DNA from 2 places in the Shewanella sp. WE21 genome. Region 1 is predicted to be linked to the other one. Evidence: predicted binding sites of a transcription regulator. Region 1 holds the regulator's gene; the other holds the start of a gene.
What was found. Region 1 encodes LexA, which represses DNA repair genes until DNA is damaged. Its sites were predicted from a motif close to TACTGTATNNNNATACAGTA; they were not measured.

Region 1 (9,340 bases):
GATAACTAACATGCTGATAAGTTTACGATTTGACTTAGGTTTATCTTGCTGGTGTTGGGTTGCCATTTCATTTCACCTCAGGTGGTGTCGTGAAGGAGTGGTAAGGTGCAGGGCTTGGCAATGTCCACTCTAAACCCTCGGAACCTTCCCAAGGTTTAGCGGGGGCTTTTTCGCCGCCACGGATGCACTTAATTACTAATACTAAGAAAATCAATTGCGATAAGCCGAAGGCGAACCCACCAATCGAGACGATTTGATTAACATCGGCAAATTGAATCGAGTAGTCAGGGATACGCCTTGGCATTCCTGCCAGCCCAAGGAAATGCATCGGGAAAAATAGCACATTGACTGAAATCACCGAGCACCAGAAATGCCATTGTCCCAGTCGTTCGTTGTACATGTGTCCCGTCCACTTAGGTAGCCAGTAATAGGCCGCTGCCATGATGGAGAAAATCGCACCAGTTACGAGTACATAATGGAAATGTGCCACAACAAAATAAGTATCGTGGTACTGGAAGTCGGCGGGTGTAATGGCGAGCATTAATCCCGAAAAACCGCCAATAGTGAAGAGTATGATAAAGGCTACAGCAAACAGCATGGGCGTTTCGAAACTGAGTGAGCCGCGCCACATAGTGGCAACCCAGTTAAACACTTTCACCCCAGTTGGCACTGCAATCAACATAGTGCAATACATGAAGAACAGCTCGGCAAACACTGGCATACCTGTGGTGAACATATGGTGCGCCCATACGAGGAACGACAGAATTGCAATACTAGCCGTAGCATAAACCATGGATGCATAGCCAAATAAGGGTTTACGACTGAAGGCGGGGACTATGGCAGAGATGATGCCAAAGGACGGCAAGATCATGATGTAGACTTCAGGGTGGCCGAAGAACCAGAAAATATGCTGGAACATCACAGGATCGCCGCCGCCAGCCGCATCGAAGAAACTCGTGCCGAAAAACTTATCTGTCAGCACCATAGTCACTGCGCCCGCGAGTACGGGCATAACCGCGATCAGTAGGAATGCCGTGATAAGCCAAGTCCAGACAAACAATGGTAACTTCATCCATGTCATGCCTGGCGCGCGTAAATTCACTATGGTCACAATCACGTTGATCGCGCCCATGATCGAACTTATCCCCATGATATGAATAGAAAATACAAAGAGCGCCGTGCTATCTGGGCTATAAGTTGTTGATAGTGGTGCGTAGAAGGTCCAACCAAAGTTAGGTCCGCCACCTTCCATAAATAGCGAACTGAGAAGAATAGTAAAGGCGAAGGGGAGTATCCAAAAACTCCAGTTATTCATCCGTGGCAGCGCCATATCGGGCGCCCCTATCATCATAGGGATCAGCCAGTTAGCGAGCCCTGTAAAGGCTGGCATTACCGCACCGAATACCATGATCAGCCCATGAACAGTTGTCATTTGGTTGAAAAAGTTGGGCTCGACCAATTGTAATCCAGGTTGAAAGAGTTCAGCGCGGATCACCATGGCCATAGCGCCACCGGTTAAGAACATAATGAAGCTGAACCATAAATACAAAGTACCTATATCTTTATGGTTGGTGGTTAGCAGCCAGCGCATGATGCCCTTTGGCGCACCATGATGATGGTCATCATGGGCTGCGGTTTGATCTTGAGTCGTTGTGCTCATCATTATCCCCTACTGTCCATGACTTGCGATATCAGCAGGTTGCACTGTATCGCCGGTATTGTTGCCCCAAGCATTGCGTTCATAGGTAATGACTGCTGCAAGTTGTTGTGGGCTAAGCTGTTTGCCAAATGCCTGCATAGCCGTGCCTGTTTTACCGTGCATCACAATATCGATGTGATTGGCGACTGGTCCAATGGCGATAGCGCTACCCACTAGCGCGGGGAAGGCGGGTGGTATTCCTGCACCTGTCACTTGATGGCAGGCAGCACAGAAGGTCGCGTAGACAGTTTCACCTTCGGCCATGAGGGCGTCATGGCTGAGTGTGGAGAGGCTTGCGGGATCTACTGCAGCTGAGACGTCTTTTGCAGGCGCGGGTGTCGGGGTTGTACCGCTTGGTACCGCGGCGGATGTTTGTGCAGAATTGCCGTTCATGTACTCGTTGACGTCTTTGGCTTGCACTGCATCGCCAGTATTATTGCCCCAAGCATTACGCTCGTAGGTAGTCACTGCCGCGATTTCTTGTGCGGTCAATTGCTTACTAAACGCTTGCATGGCTGTACCCGTTTTACCGTTGAGCACAATTTCAAGGTGACCGCTGAGTGGTCCCGTTGCAATCGGGCTACCTTTAAGGTGCGGAAATACGCCTTGCAACCCTTCGCCATTGGGCTGGTGGCAGGCTGCGCAGTGCCCGAGGTAAACTTGTTCACCTTGAGTCATCAACTCTTCTTTACTTAGGGTTTGTGATAAAGCGGCTTGAGCGGCTTCAGCCGCAGCACCTGCAGCTTGTTTCTGCTCTGTGACCCAAGCCTCAAACTCGGCTTCGGGTAACGCTTGTACTACGATAGGCATAAAACCATGGTCTTTACCGCAGAGCTCGGCGCATTGACCACGGTAAATGCCGGGTTTGTCGATGCGAGTCCAAGCTTCATTGATAAATCCAGGGTTGGCATCTTTCTTAATTGCAAAGGCGGGTACCCACCAAGAATGGATGACATCCTCTGAAGTCATCAGAAAGCGGATTTTGCGGTTTATCGGTAGAACGAGCGGTTTATCGACTTCCAATAGATAGTTTTCACCCTTGGTTTCGGTGCCTTCGATTTGTGCTCTGGGTGTTGTCAGTATGCTATAAAAATCAATATCTTGATCGAAATAGCTGTAATGCCATTTCCATTGTGAACCCGTGACTTTTACGGTGAGATCGGCGTTGCTGGGATCTTCCATTGCGATTAAAGTTTTTGTCGCTGGAATCGCCATTAAGATCAAAATGATAAATGGCAGAATCGTCCAAGCGATTTCAACTTTAGTGCTTTCGTGAAAGTGGGACGCGACAGCGCCTTTGGATTTTCTGTGGTTGATCATGGCGTAAATCATGACGCCAAAGACCACTAGGCCTATTGCGCAGCAGATATACAAGATGGTCATGTGCAAGTGATAAACCTTGCCACTGATCTCGGTCACGCCAGGGGTCATGTTGAACCGCATGTCCGCGGCGGTCAACGGTGGTGCGAAAAGCACCACGAGTAAACAATACAACAATTGCTTCACAAGACTTCTCCTCTGCCAATTGCGAATAGCAACTACAAAGAAGAGCAACACAGTAAGTCTCAACTCTATGCAAACTCTTCAGTTCCCAAAAAAGCTTTTTTGACTTCAACGTGCGTTGGCGGCTGTTACTTTTAATCAAGTATTGTTACTGCTGGTAATTAGCCACGCTGGCACATACTGCTGAAATAAATCTGTTCTCTATTTTTAGTGGCGCTTCGAGTTCGATAAATACTCGATTCATTGACCACGGAAGGTGATATATCATCACCGACTTAACCAACCATACTTGCTGTTTAAATATTGATCAAGATCACTTATTTATCTAATTATCTGAAAAATTGCCAAAAAAAAGCCTCACATTCATAGGTGAGGCGGCTTTCAAGGTAAAAAATTAAATGAATATTTAGTGTACAGAGCTAAAAAAAGATTGCTGACCGAAGAGATTGCCTTGCTCAATGCGTACGTCGGCATGTAAGTGACTGTTTACGTCTTCAAGCACTATGCCCATAGCTCGGGCACTTTTAGCCACGATTTGTAGGCGTCGATTATCCCGCGCATCCAATGATTGAGTCCAAGTAATGACTGCACTGGACGTACCACTTGTCAGGGCTTTCTCCATCGCCCACAGGGTTTCGACTTCATCTTTAGCATGTACCAGCAAAACTCTATCCATACGCACACCTGCGCTGGCGAGCATTTGCTTGTAGCCAATACTTGGAGGGTTGATGAGCACTAACCAACGGCCCTGTTGGCTTAACTGAGCGAGTTGTGCACTCAGATGAATTAATTCTTGGCGACCTTGAGTCTTAGTTGGCATGCAGGCGATGGGCGCATGGTGCCAGTCATAGTCGGCATCACGGACTTCATCGAGCCACAAGCCCGGATGGCGGGGGGCATTGCCAAGTAGTTTATTCATAGCCAATCTCCATTACGGATCACACCGACGGCGAGTCCTTCAATTGTTAAACTTTGGAAGCCTAAATCCACTTTAATCGGGGAGTAATCTTCATTTTCGGCATGTAGATAGACTACATTACCTTTTTTTTCGAAACGTTTAACAGTGACATCGTCATCGACTCTAGCGACAACCACTTGACCATTTCTAGCTTGTTCTACTTTATGAACTGCCAGCAAATCACCTTCGAGAATGCCGATATTTTTCATGCTGTCGCCTTTTACTCGCAGTAAAAAATCGGCGGCGGGATGAAACATGCTTGGGTCGACTTGGTAGTACTGTTCAACATGTTCTTGGGCGAGGATAGGTTCACCCGCGGCCACTTGGCCGATGAGCGGTAAACCTGTTTCAGTCAAATCTTCGATTTCCGCAGGCAGACGAATGCCTCGAGATGTGCCTGGCATGATCTCAATGCAGCCCTTTTTTGCCAACGCTTTAAGATGTTCTTCAGCCGCATTGGCGCTCTTAAAACCTAAACGGGTTGCGATTTCTGCCCGAGTGGGTGGCATGCCAGTATCGGCAATATTTCGTTTAATTAGCTCTAAAATTTCAGCTTGGCGTGGCGTCAAAGGTCTCATGGTGTTTCCTGTTTTTCTATACAGTTACTGTTAGTATATACAGTATTGTTTGCAGCGCAAGTATTAACCACTTTTTAGCTATGTTGGAGAGAATTAGCGAATATTGCCCATAGTCTGGTATTCTATCGGGCTAGTAAACGCACTTAATTGCATAAGAATAATGCCTAAACACGACTCTCTTTGGTTGAAATCATTACGTTGGATCCAAAAACACTTAGTGCACACTATTGTGGTGCCTCAGGATCCCTTTGCCGATCTGAATCTGGATGCTTCCAGACCCCTTGTTTATGTGATGAAAACAGAATCCCTTAGTGACATAGCTGCTTTGAGCGAAATAACGGCTAAGTTAGGTTTACCAAGCCCTTATGAGCCTCTAGTGGCTAATGGTGTGACTGCGCCTCGGGTTGTCTGTCTTCAAGGGCGTAAGCCACTGTTTGGCGAACGTGCTGGTAATGAGCCTTTCCTCGAATGCTTTATGCGTTTGTTAGCCGTGCATAAGGAACGTCCTGAATTGGATATTCAACTGGTGCCCGTGAGTTTGTATTGGGGTCGCACGCCAGGGAAAGAAGACGACACTATGAAGGCGGCCGTATTTGAGCGGGAAAACCCGACTTGGCTACGCAAGTGCTTGATGATTCTGTTCTTAGGTCGACATAACTTCGTGCAGTTTTCGAATGCCGTATCCCTGCGTTACATGGCTGACGAACATGGCACCGACATGGGGATTGCCCATAAGTTAGCGCGGGTTGCGCGCGTGCATTTCCGTCGTCAACGTAAGGTAATGACAGGGCCTGTGCTGCCAAACCGCCAAGCACTGTTTCATTCGTTGCTCAAATCTGAGTCGCTGCGCAAAGCGATTCAAGAAGAAGCCGCCAGTAAAAAGATTTCTGAGACCCAAGCGCGCGAGACGGCTATTGAGTATCTCGATGAAATCGCTGCCGATTACTCAGATAGTTTAGTGCGTATTGCCGAGCGTTTCTTAACTTGGCTGTGGAACAAGCTTTACAGCGGGATTAACATTAAAGGCGCCGAGCAAGTTCGCCAGCTGCACCACGATGGCCACGAAATTGTTTATGTGCCTTGCCATCGCAGCCACATGGATTACCTGCTGTTATCGTATATTTTGTATTATCAAGGCATGGTTCCGCCGCACATTGCTGCCGGCATTAACCTCAATTTCTGGCCCGCGGGACCTATGTTCCGTCGCGGTGGTGCCTTCTTTATCCGCCGTAGTTTTAATGGCAATAAGCTGTACACCGCAGTATTTCGTGAGTATTTAGACCAGCTGTTTGCTAAAGGTTATTCGGTGGAATACTTCTCCGAAGGTGGCCGTTCACGTACTGGCCGTCTGTTGGCGCCGAAAACTGGCATGATCGCCATGACGATGAACAGCGTACTGCGCGGTATTGAACGTCCTGTCACACTTGTGCCTGTGTATTTAGGCTATGACCATGTGATGGAAGTGGCGACTTACCATAAAGAGTTAAGCGGTAAGAAAAAGAAAAAAGAATCTGTGTGGCAGGTGTTCGGTGCCATTCGCAAATTAGGTAATTTTGGCCAAGGTTATGTGAATTTTGGCGAGCCTATTACCCTGCAAAATTTCTTAAATGAGCGTGCGCCAAACTGGCGTGCTGAGTTGGCCGATGATCCCGAGCAGAAACCAAGTTGGTTAACGCCAGCGGTAAACGTGCTGGCTAATCGGGTGATGACGCGTATCAATGATGCCGCAGCCGCGAGTTCGGTGACTTTGACTAGCTTAGTTTTACTGGCGACAGATCAAAACGCCTTAGAACGTAGTCTGCTGGAGCGTCAGCTTGATTTGTATCTGACCCTACTCAAAAAAGTGCCTTACACTTCTTATACATCTGTTGCCGAAGGTGATGGTAAGCATTTAGTGCAGCAAGGTTTAGAGCTGAACAAGTTTGTTGTTAGTGCCGATCCTTTAGGGGAAATAGTGTCTATCGAAGCGAGTCAGGCTGTGTCTATGACTTACTATCGTAACAATATCATTCACTTATTTATTGTTCCTTCATTAATTGCGAGTTGTTTAACCCACAATGAACAGATCCTGCGCCAGCAAGTGGTTTCAATCGTTGCCGATTTTTATCCACTGCTGAAAGCCGAACTCTTCATGGGAATTAAAGACTTACCAGCCTATGTTGAGCAAGTACTGGATTTCCTGATTGGGCAAGGTTTAGTAGTTGAGACAGATACTTTAGCTGTCGTGCCTGAGCACTCAAGCCAATTATTGTTGTTAGCCAGTTCAGTGAGTGAAACTTTGCAACGCTACGCTATTATTTTCAATCTGTTAGCGAACAGACCTAAGATGGAGCGCTCAGAACTTGAGTCTGAGAGCCATTTACTCGCCCAGCGTTTAGGGGCTTTACATGGTATTACCGCGCCTGAATTCTACGATAAAAAACTCTACGGTACTTTGAGCGTGAAGCTCAAAGAATTGGGATATCTGGCGGATAGTGAAGATAAGTCCAATATCAATCGCATACGAGATCAGGCCAATAGCTTATTACGTCCGTCAGTGAGACAAACGATAGTGGCGAGTGTCACCGCGGAGCACACAGTTTAATGGCAAATCATATGAATGCGGCTAAGCATAAGCCCGCAGGTAAGTCCTTGCTTGGTGGTGCCATGATTATTGCTGGCACGACCGTAGGTGCTGGGATGTTTTCTCTGCCCGTGGTCGGTGCAGGTATGTGGTTTGGCTATTCGATTTTAATGTTATTGGGTATTTGGTTTTGCATGTTGATGTCGGGCTTATTGTTGCTCGAAACCAATTTACATTTCGAACCCGGTGCTAGCTTCGATACCTTAAGCAAGCAAACTCTTGGGCAGTTTTGGCGGATAGTGAACGGCGTTTCTATCGCTTTCGTGTTGTATATTTTGACCTATGCCTATATCAGCGGCGGTGGTTCGATTGTGAATCACAGCTTGCAGGGCATGGGAATTGAGTTACCGCAAAGCGTGGCAGGGCTGGTGTTTGCCATAGTATTGGCGAGTATAGTATTGATCAGTACTAAAGCCGTGGATCGGATTACCACGATTATGCTCGGCGGTATGATCATTACCTTCTTCCTCGCTATCGGCAATTTATTGATCGAAATTGATGTGACTAAGTTGCTCGAACCCGATGGTAATAACAGCTTTTCACCTTATCTGTGGGCGGCGCTGCCCTTTGGTCTCGCTAGCTTTGGTTACCATGGTAACGTCCCCAGCTTAGTGAAGTATTACGGCAAAGATTCCTCCACCATTATCAAGGCGATTTTCGTCGGCACCTTTATCGCGCTGGTGATTTATGTCTGTTGGTTAGTGGCGACTATGGGCAATATTCCCCGCAGCCAGTTTATCGACATTATTGCCCAAGGCGGCAATATGGGTGTGTTGGTGGGCGCTTTGTCTGAGGTGATGGCGAGTAGCTGGTTAAACAGTATGTTGACCCTGTTTGCTAACTTAGCCGTGGCTTCATCTTTCTTAGGGGTGACCTTAGGTCTGTTCGATTATCTTGCTGATTTGTTTGGTTTTGATGATTCACGCTCTGGCCGAATGAAAACCGCGTTAGTGACCTTTGTGCCGCCAACGATTTTAGGATTACTGTTTCCCGATGGCTTCTTAGTAGCGATTGGCTTTGCGGCATTAGCGGCGACAGTGTGGGCGGTAATCGTCCCGGCGCTGATGGCCTATAAATCGCGGCAGTTGTTCCCCGATAGCACAGGTTTTAGAGTGATAGGCGGTACACCGCTGATTATTCTTGTGGTGTTATTTGGCATAGTCACGGGTGCATGTCATCTGCTCGCGATGGCAAATTTACTGCCGCAATATTCCTAATTTGTTGTGATGATTTAAGCCCTCCATGTGAGGGCTTTTTTGTCTTTAGCGGTTGAGTTTTGTCTTACAGATCTTTTTAACCTGAATACTGGACAGAAATACAAACTCAGGCTTAACTCGAATGATTGTTAAAACAAAGGAGCTGATAATGAAAATGACTCAGTACGCACAAGGACATGCATGTTGGGTTGAACTTGCAAGCCATGATTGGCAGGGAGCTACAGCATTTTACCAAGCGTTATTTGGTTGGAACTCGGTCGAAATGCCGATCCCTGAAGGTCACTTTTCGCTATTTAATTTAGCGGGAGATGACTTAGGCGCCATGTATCAAATCCCTGAGTCAGAAGCACATATCCCCAGCCACTGGCGTATCTACTTTGCCGTCGATGATATGGATGCCAGCATTGCAGCGATTCAAGCGGCGGGCGGCCAAGTGCACATGGGGCCGCATATTGTGGGTGATGCGGGCGTGATGACGCAGGTCAGTGATCCTGAAGGCGCACGCTTTGCTTTATGGCAAGCGAAGAACCACATAGGTGCTCGCCGTCAGGGTGAACTCAATACCCTTTGCTGGGTTGAGCTGGCTTGCAAAGAGCCGCGCACTGAAGAAGCCTTTTACTGCAAAATCTTCCCTTGGACCAACATGCCAAGTGACATGCCAGACATTGAATACTCAGAATGGCAGCTTGATGGTCAATCCATCGGCGGTATGATGACGATAATGCCTGAGTGGGGCGATATTTCTCCCCACTGGTTGCTCTA
Region 2 (9,340 bases), 930 kb from region 1:
GTGTTATTGCGATCGCAGGCCCTAAAGCGGCTAAGCCAAGACTCGTACGCACTGTTGTGGGCGCGAGCATGACTGAATTAACCGCAGGTGAAGCCTTAGATGGCAATGTTCGTCTGATTTCAGGCTCTGTTCTGAATGGTCGTACAGCTGTTGGCCCACAAGGGTATTTAGGTCGTTACCATGTTCAAGTAAGTCTGTTAGAAGAAGGTACAGAGAAAGAATTTTTAGGCTGGGTATTACCAGGCTCAGACAAATATTCTATCACTCGTGCATTCTTAGGACATCTCGCTCCTTCTCGTCTGTTCAGCATGACGACCAGTACAGGTGGTTCAGACCGCGCTATGGTGCCAATTGGTAACTATGAGCGTGTAATGCCATTGGACATTCTTCCTACTATGTTGTTGCGTGACTTGATTTCAGGTGACTTTGACGGTGCTGCTACGTTAGGCGCGTTAGAGTTAGATGAAGAAGATCTCGCACTGTGTACGTTCGTATGTCCAGGCAAGTATGACTACGGTTCATATCTGCGTGACTGTCTAGATACGATCGAGAGGGAAGGCTAATGAGCTTGAAAGATTTTTTCGAACGTATTGAACCCGACTTTGAAAAAGGCGGTAAATACGAAAAGTTTTATGCCCTATTCGAAGCGGCATACACGATTTTTTATACCCCAGGAAAAGTGAACAAGGGCAAAACCCATGTTCGCGATAACCTCGACCTAAAACGTATGATGATTACGGTTTGGGCTTGTGCTTTCCCCGCGATGTTCGTGGGTATGTACAACGTAGGTTTACAAGCTCAATTAGCTTTAGTGGCTGGTTTTGCTACCCCTGACGTATGGCAAGTGAGCTTGTTCAGTATGTTCGGTACCGAACTGACGGCAAACTCTGGCTGGCCTGCGCTGATGTGGTATGGCGCCTGTTTCTTCCTACCTATCTACGCGGTGACTTTTGCCGTCGGTGGTATCTGGGAAGTGCTGTTTGCCTCTATCCGTGGTCATGAAGTCAACGAAGGTTTCTTCGTTACCTCTATCCTGTTTGCTTTAACGCTGCCAGCAACTATCCCATTATGGATGGTGGCGCTGGGTATCACCTTCGGTGTGGTCGTGGCGAAAGAAGTGTTCGGTGGTACAGGGCGTAACTTCTTAAACCCAGCACTAGCGGGTCGTGCCTTCTTGTTCTTCGCTTATCCGTTGAATATGTCAGGTGATACCTCATGGGTTGTGGCTGACGGTTACTCAGGTGCAACTGCACTGAGCCAAGCGGCGTCTGGCACTTTAGATTACGCAATTAACCAAAACTGGTGGGATGCGTTCTTCGGTTTCATTCCAGGTTCAGTGGGTGAAGTGTCTACATTAGCGATTCTGTTAGGTGGTTTGGTCATCATCTACACGCGTATCGCTTCATGGCGCATCGTTGGTGGTGTAATGGTGGGCATGATTGCCATTTCTACGCTGCTTAACGTTGTCGGTAGCGACACTAATCCAATGTTTGCAATGCCTTGGTACTGGCACTTAGTGTTAGGTGGTTTTGCGTTTGGCATGATGTTTATGGCGACAGACCCAGTGTCAGCGTCATTTACTAACCAAGCTAAATGGGCATACGGTATCTTGATCGGTGCAATGGCTGTGTTTATCCGCGTGATTAACCCTGCATTCCCTGAAGGCATGATGTTGGCAATTTTGTTTGCTAACTTGTTCGCGCCATTGTTCGACCACTTCGTGGTTCAGGCAAATATCAAGCGGAGGATTGCCCGTGGCTAGTAATAAAGATTCGTTCGGCAGAACCTTATTTATCGTCGTTGGCCTGTGTCTAATTTGTGCGATATTTGTGTCTACTGCAGCAGTGTTACTGAGACCGACTCAAGCAGAAAATAAACTGCTTGATAAGCAAAAGTACATTCTGGAAGCCGCTGGTCTTATCGATACTAAAGCTGGCAAAGTGACCAAAGCGCAAATTCTAGATACATACGGCAAACACATCGAAGCTAAACTGGTCGATTTGAAAACGGGTGCTTGGGTTGAGGGTGTTGATGCTGACACTTATGATCAACGTAAAGCTTCTCGTGATGTGAAAACCTCATTTGTACCTGAGAATGACATCGCTTCAGTGAAACGTGTTGCTGATAAGGCTGTGGTTTATCTTGTTCGTGACGGCCAAGGTAAATTAACCAGTGTCATTCTGCCAATCCATGGTTATGGCCTATGGTCTACTATGTATGCCTTCCTTGCTATGGATGCTGACCTAAACACAGTGCAAAGCTTAGTCTACTACGAGCACGGCGAAACGCCGGGCTTAGGTGGCGAAGTGCAAAATGCTCAGTGGAAAGCGAAATGGCATGGCAAAAAGTTATTTGATGAGCAAGGTAAACTCGCTATCAGCGTAACGAAAAACCCAACTGTTGCTAGCACTGAGTACGGTGTAGATGCATTATCTGGCGCAACCTTAACGAGTAACGGTGTACAACATTCACTGACATTCTGGTTGGGTAAAGAAGGTTTTGCGAGTTTCATTGAAAAAGCACGCAATGGAGGTCTCAACTAATGTCTGACGCTAAAGAACTGAAACAGGTTCTGACCGGACCTATAGTCAACAACAACCCGATTGCTTTACAAGTACTTGGTGTATGTAGTGCATTAGCGGTAACGAGCAAGCTCGAAACTGCACTGGTAATGGCGTTGGCGTTAACTGCGGTAACTGCGTTTTCGAACCTGTTTATCTCAATGATCCGTAATCATATTCCAAGCAGTGTGCGTATTATCGTACAGATGACCATTATTGCCTCTTTGGTAATCGTGGTTGACCAATTGCTGCAGGCTTATGCTTATCAGATCTCTAAGCAGCTGTCGGTATTCGTCGGTCTGATTATTACGAACTGTATCGTAATGGGTCGTGCCGAAGCCTACGCGATGAAAACACCGCCAATGATGAGCTTTATGGATGGTATCGGTAACGGTTTAGGTTACGGTGCAATTCTGTTAGCTGTTGGCTTCGTACGTGAACTGTTTGGTAACGGTTCTCTGTTCGGTGTTGAAATCCTGCACAAGATCTCTGATGGCGGCTGGTACCAACCAAACGGTCTGCTACTACTGCCTCCGAGTGCGTTCTTCCTGATCGGTGTTTTGATTTGGATTATTCGTACCTATAAGCCAGAGCAAGTTGAAGCAAAAGGGTAAGTGCGATGGAACATTATATTAGCCTGTTAATTCGCTCTGTTTTCATTGAAAACATGGCACTGGCCTTCTTCCTAGGTATGTGTACTTTCTTGGCTGTGTCTAAGAAAGTCACTACAGCCATGGGCCTAGGGATTGCGGTAGTTGTAGTGTTAACTATCTCTGTCCCAGCAAACCAAGTTATCTATCAAGGGCTGCTAGCTCCTGGTGCACTTGCTTGGGCTGGCGCACCTGAAGCTGACTTAAGCTTCTTGAAATTCATTACCTTTATCGGTGTGATTGCGGCTTTGGTTCAAATTCTGGAAATGGCACTGGACAAGTACTTTCCACCTTTGTACAACGCATTAGGTATTTTCTTACCTTTGATCACAGTGAACTGCGCGATTTTCGGTGCGGTATCATTCATGGTTGAGCGTGACTACAAGCTAGGCGAGAGTGTGGTGTTTGGTTTCGGCTCAGGAGTGGGTTGGGCATTAGCTATCGTATTGATGGCCGGTATCCGTGAGAAGCTGAAGTATGCCGACGTGCCTAACGGCCTACGTGGTTTAGGGATTACCTTTATCACCGCTGGTTTGATGGCCTTAGGTTTCATGTCGTTTTCAGGTGTGTCTCTGTAAGAGACACATAACGGCTTCTTGAATTGGACCTTCTAAGGATAAGTTAATGGATATTCTTGGTATTTTTAAATCTACTCCGCTCGAGGTTTACCTCGGTGTGAGTATGTTTACTGCTATCGTCCTCATCTTGGTATTAGTGATTTTATTCGCTAAGTCTAAGTTAGTGGCTAGTGGTGACATCACGATCGGCATTAATGACGATCCTGAAAAAGCGATTACAACCGGTGCGGGCGGTAAGTTGTTAGGCGTTTTGGCTAACAGCGGTATCTTCGTATCGAGTGCGTGTGGTGGCGGTGGCTCATGTGGTCAATGCCGCGTGGTGATTAAGTCTGGCGGCGGCGATATTCTGCCAACGGAACTTGACCACATCAGCAAAGGTGATGCCCGTAAAGGTTGTCGTCTTTCTTGTCAGGTTAACGTTAAGAACGATATGGAAATCGAGCTTGACGAAGAAATCTTCGGTATCAAGAAATGGGAATGTGAAGTTATCTCTAACGATAACAAAGCCACTTTCATTAAAGAACTGAAGCTGCAAATTCCTGATGGCGAGTCTGTACCATTCCGTGCTGGCGGTTATATTCAAATCGAAGCACCAGCTCATCATATTAAATATGCAGATTTTGATGTACCTGCACAATACCGTGGCGACTGGGAACACTTCGGTTTCTTCAATCTTGAATCTAAGGTTGATGAAGAAACTATCCGTGCATACTCAATGGCTAACTACCCAGAAGAGTTCGGCATTATTATGCTGAACGTGCGTATTGCTACGCCTCCACCACGTAACTTGACTCTGCCTTGCGGTAAGATGTCATCTTACATTTGGAGCTTAAAAGCTGGCGATAAAGTGACAATTTCTGGCCCATTCGGTGAATTCTTCGCGAAAGATACCGATGCAGAAATGGTGTTTATCGGCGGTGGTGCGGGTATGGCGCCAATGCGTTCACATATCTTCGACCAACTGAAGCGTCTTCAGTCTAAACGTAAGATGAGCTTCTGGTACGGTGCACGTTCTAAGCGTGAAATGTTCTACGTAGAAGATTTCGACGGCCTAGCGGCTGAGAATGATAACTTCGTATGGCATGTGGCACTTTCAGATCCTCAACCAGAGGATAACTGGGATGGTTACACAGGTTTTATTCATAACGTATTGTATGAAAACTATCTGAAAAACCATGATGCTCCAGAAGATTGTGAGTTCTACATGTGTGGACCTCCAATGATGAACGCTGCGGTCATTGGTATGTTGAAAAATCTTGGTGTCGAAGACGAAAACATCCTGTTGGATGACTTCGGCGGCTAATGTTCATTAGTCCTAGATAGAAAAGTTGCAGATGTTGAGGTTAACCTTTCATCTGCAACTTTTGCATTTAAGGGCCCAAATAAGAGTAGTAGGTCACTATGTTTCAGACCTTAAAGATCAATACCTCAGCGTTAAAGTATTCATTTAACTGGCTAGTCCTCGTGGGACTGGCCTTTTTTGTTTCAGCCTGTTCAAAGCAAAACGAAGTCATTTCGTTGGCCGGCAGCACTATGGGCACGACTTATCACATTAAAGTCGTCCCGAATGAGCAGATGCCGACGGCGCAGTTACTTCAAGCGGAAATTGATTTAGCCCTTGAGCTAGTCAATGACCAGATGTCGACCTATCGGCCTAATTCAGAATTATCCCGTTTCAACCAATTGCCATTGGAGCAAAGCGTTGAAGTCTCACCGGATACCATAAAAGTGGTGCAAGAGGGAATACGTTTATATCAAGTGACTGATAAGGCACTTGATATTACCTTAGGTCCTTTAGTTAATCTGTGGGGTTTTGGACCTGATAAGCGTCCAACGAAAGTTCCGACACAGGCTGATATTGATGCGGCTAAAGCCAAAACAGGGATTAGTGAACTTTCCATTGAAGGCAATCGTCTAAGTAAGCACAACACCCATTTATATGTAGATTTATCATCAATCGCGAAGGGATTTGGGGTTGATAAAATCGCTTCTATTCTTGATAAATACCATGCGACTGGGTATTTAGTTGAAATTGGTGGCGAACTGAGTATCAAAGGTGCCAAAGGTGATGGAAGCTCTTGGCGTGTTGCTATAGAGCAACCGACCAATGATGGCTCTGAAGCCGTACAGCAGGTTATTGCACCTGGTACTATGGCGATGGCGACCTCTGGTGACTATCGTAATTATTATGAAGAAGACGGCCAACGTTTTACGCATATAATCGATCCGCGTACTGGTTTGCCGATAAATCATAAGTTAGCATCCGTGACTGTATTGCATCAAAATTGTATGACGGCCGACGGTTTTGCGACGGCCATGATGGTTTTGGGCACAGAAGCATCATTGGAGCTTGCCAAGAAGGAACACTTGGCGATAATGCTAATCGAAAAGCAAGGCGACGGATTTAAGGTTTATTACAGCGACGCCTTCAAGCCTTTCCTTATTTAGTTTTTGGAGTAAACCATGACCTCTTTTATTGCGGCATTTGTGATCTTGTTAGTCTTCTTTTTGCTCATGTCGATTGGTTATCTCATCAAGCGCAAAGCCGTTGAAGGAAGTTGTGGCGGTTTAGGTGTTCTAGGGATTGAGAAAGCGTGTGATTGTGATGACCCTTGTGACAAACGTAAACGTCGTATGGCCGCTGAAGAAGCGCGTCGTGAGAAGTTAACGAAAGACCGCATTATCTAAATAGTCTTGATTCGATCATAGCCTCCGATTTAGGGGGCTATTTTTTTACTTCGTATTTTCTTACACGGGTTAATCATTTGAGATTTATCCTTGGGATTAGAGTGGGATAGCAAGTTAATCTAAGCAGGAATGAGAATGCTTTTCATCATTAAGTGAGTGAAATATAAAGATAATTTGAGTTGGTCGATAAATTGTACTAGGCTAGAAGCTTGATTTAGATCAATCTTTTCACGCTTACCGAGGATAGTAACTTATGAAAGGTCATCCTAAAGTGGTTGGGCAACTGAATCGGGTGCTTACCTGTGAGTTGACCGCCATCAATCAATATTTCCTCCATGCCCGCATGTTTAAACATTGGGGCTTAGAGAAGTTAAACCACGTCGAATACAAAAAATCCATCCAAGATATGAAGCACGCCGATAAGCTCATCGAGCGAGTGCTGTTTTTGGAAGGTCTGCCTAATCTGCAACAACTCGAAAAACTTCGCATTGGTGAACATAGCCAAGAGATGCTCGACTGCGATCTGGCCATGGTGCAAGAGCAGCTTACATTGCTGCGTGATGCGATTAGCTTGTGTGAAGCCGAACAGGACTATGTGAGCCGCGATCTGCTGGAAGATATTCTCGAAGACGAAGAAGAGCACTTAGATTGGCTCGAGTCGCAGCAAGAGCTCATTACGCTAACCGGTATTCAAAATTATCTACAATCGCAAATTAGCGACCAATAGGAGCAAGATATGAAAGGCGATAAAGACGTCATCGATGCGTTAAATCGACTCCTAACGGGAGAACTCTCGGCAATGGATCAGTATTTTGTCCATGCCCATATGTATGAAGATTGGGGCCTGAATGAACTCTATGAGCGTATCGCCCATGAGTCAGATGATGAGAAAGCCCATGCAGCCAAATTAGTGCAGCGCATTTTATTCCTCGAAGGTACACCCAATGTTGCCGCCCGTGAGGCATTGAACATAGGTAAAGATGTAGAAGAAATGCTACGTAATGATCTCGCCTACGAATACAAGGTCGCGGACGATTTGCGCAAAGTGATTGCACTGTGTGAGCAGAAGCAAGATTACCAGACCCGCGAAATCCTTGAAGTATTACTCGACGATACAGAGTCTGACCATATGTATTGGCTCGAAAAACAACTTGGGCTTATCGACCGTGTTGGGCTGCAAAACTACCTGCAAACTAAGATGTGAGCCTTAGATTGTTAGGTTGAGTAAATACCTAGGCCACTGAGTGTAATGGCCTAGGAAACTCAGTTATTAAGCATGTCTGTTGTTCCTCACACTTGTCTTGTTCTCTTTTTCAGCGCTAGGCCACATCTTATTGGCCCCAAATCTATCAGGAATACTTGATTACTGTTTTTATATACAGTATTTTGGCGTTGGAGGAATTCAACGTGCGAAAAATTATTCATATCGATATGGACTGCTATTTTGCTGCAGTGGAAATGCGCGACTTTCCTGAGTACCGTGGCAAGCCTTTAGCCGTGGGTGGCAGTAGCGACCGTCGCGGTGTTATCAGCACTTGCAGTTACGAGGCACGTAAATTCGGTGTACGTTCAGCAATGGCAACGGCTTATGCCTTTAAGTTGTGCCCTGAGCTGATTTTAGTTCCGGGTCGGATGCAAGTTTACAAAGAAGTGTCGCTACAAATTCGTGAAATATTTTCCCGCTATACCCAATTAATTGAGCCGCTTTCCTTAGATGAAGCTTATTTGGATGTGAGTGAGTGCCAACATTATAAGGGCTCTGCGACCTTGATTGCCCAAGCGATTCGTCGCGATATCTTAGCCGAAACGGGTTTAACCGCATCGGCGGGTATCGCGCCAGTAAAATTTTTAGCTAAGGTCGCCTCGGATCTGAACAAGCCAAACGGCCAATATGTCATTACGCCAGAGACGCTTTCTGAGTTTGTTAAGACCTTATCGCTGCGTAAAATTCCCGGTGTTGGTAAAGTCACCGCAGAAAAGCTCTCTTCGCTCGGGCTCAATACCTGTGGTGATGTGCAAGCTTATTCTAAACCTGAGCTCTTAGCGCGATTCGGTAAGTTTGGTGGTGTGTTGATTGAGCGTTCCCAAGGCATAGATGAACGGGGGATTTCTGCCGACAGAGAGCGCAAATCAGTGGGGGTTGAAACCACATTAGCAAAGGATATTTATAGCTTAGAGCAGTGCCAGCAGGTGATGCCGAGTTTGATCCAAGAACTGTCGTTGCGTTTAAGTCGCAGTGCTAAGGAACGCAAAATACATAAACAGGTGGTCAAACTTAAGTTTAACGATTTCAAGCAGACTACAATTGAGCACCGGAGCGATGAAGTCTCGATTGTAATGTTCTATGAGCTACTCGCACAGGCTATGGAAAGGCAAGAAGGCCGCGGCATTCGTCTATTGGGGATTTCAGTTGGCCTTACTGATTCTACTCTTGTCGTCGCCACAAGCTTAAACGGCCAGACTCAGCTGGATTTAGCACTCTAGCCGTTTATTGAGTCGATAAGCCGCAGACTCATGCCTGCATTGGCTCAATAAGCCTCGGGTGGATTCGCCAACATAAAATCAATTAACAGTCTGACTCGTAAGGGCAGGTTGTCCCGATCGCGATACATCAAGTAGGCGGTACGCGGAATACCTTGCCACTCGGGCAGTATTTGAATGAGTTTGCCACTTCGTATCTGTTCACTCGCCATGCTGATGGGTATGAGTCCAATCCCAAGCCCCGCCACCACGGCCTGACAGGCAATCGCCATATCATCGACGGCTAATTTGATATTCCCCCTTGGTTCAAACTCGACATTTTGCCCTGTGCTATTGTGCTGTAAACGCCACGTTTTTGTGGGCTTGGCGATGATAACCGGAT

Region 2: dinB (DNA polymerase IV) is a predicted target of LexA. The motif match lies at 7,842-7,861, and genes of this name have one in related genera.

Annotation. Positions count from the first base shown of each region.
Region 1 is NZ_CP023019.1:1,585,224-1,594,563, reverse strand. Features, by position in the region: gene CKQ84_RS06815 (cytochrome c oxidase assembly protein) at 1-66, opposite strand, end outside; gene ctaD (cytochrome c oxidase subunit I) at 68-1,660, opposite strand; gene coxB (cytochrome c oxidase subunit II) at 1,670-3,205, opposite strand; gene CKQ84_RS06800 (cell division inhibitor SulA) at 3,609-4,121, opposite strand; gene lexA (transcriptional repressor LexA) at 4,118-4,738, opposite strand; gene plsB (glycerol-3-phosphate 1-O-acyltransferase PlsB) at 4,899-7,322, shown strand; gene mtr (tryptophan permease) at 7,322-8,578, shown strand; gene CKQ84_RS06780 (VOC family protein) at 8,727-9,340, shown strand, end outside.
Region 2 is NZ_CP023019.1:657,770-667,109, reverse strand. Features, by position in the region: gene CKQ84_RS02825 (Na(+)-translocating NADH-quinone reductase subunit A) at 1-563, shown strand, start outside; gene CKQ84_RS02820 (NADH:ubiquinone reductase (Na(+)-transporting) subunit B) at 563-1,762, shown strand; gene CKQ84_RS02815 (Na(+)-translocating NADH-quinone reductase subunit C) at 1,755-2,543, shown strand; gene CKQ84_RS02810 (NADH:ubiquinone reductase (Na(+)-transporting) subunit D) at 2,543-3,175, shown strand; gene nqrE (NADH:ubiquinone reductase (Na(+)-transporting) subunit E) at 3,181-3,789, shown strand; gene nqrF (NADH:ubiquinone reductase (Na(+)-transporting) subunit F) at 3,836-5,092, shown strand; gene CKQ84_RS02795 (FAD:protein FMN transferase) at 5,191-6,237, shown strand; gene nqrM ((Na+)-NQR maturation NqrM) at 6,253-6,477, shown strand; gene bfr (bacterioferritin) at 6,731-7,204, shown strand; gene bfr (bacterioferritin) at 7,214-7,681, shown strand; gene dinB (DNA polymerase IV) at 7,885-8,961, shown strand; gene CKQ84_RS02770 (LysR family transcriptional regulator) at 9,006-9,340, opposite strand, start outside.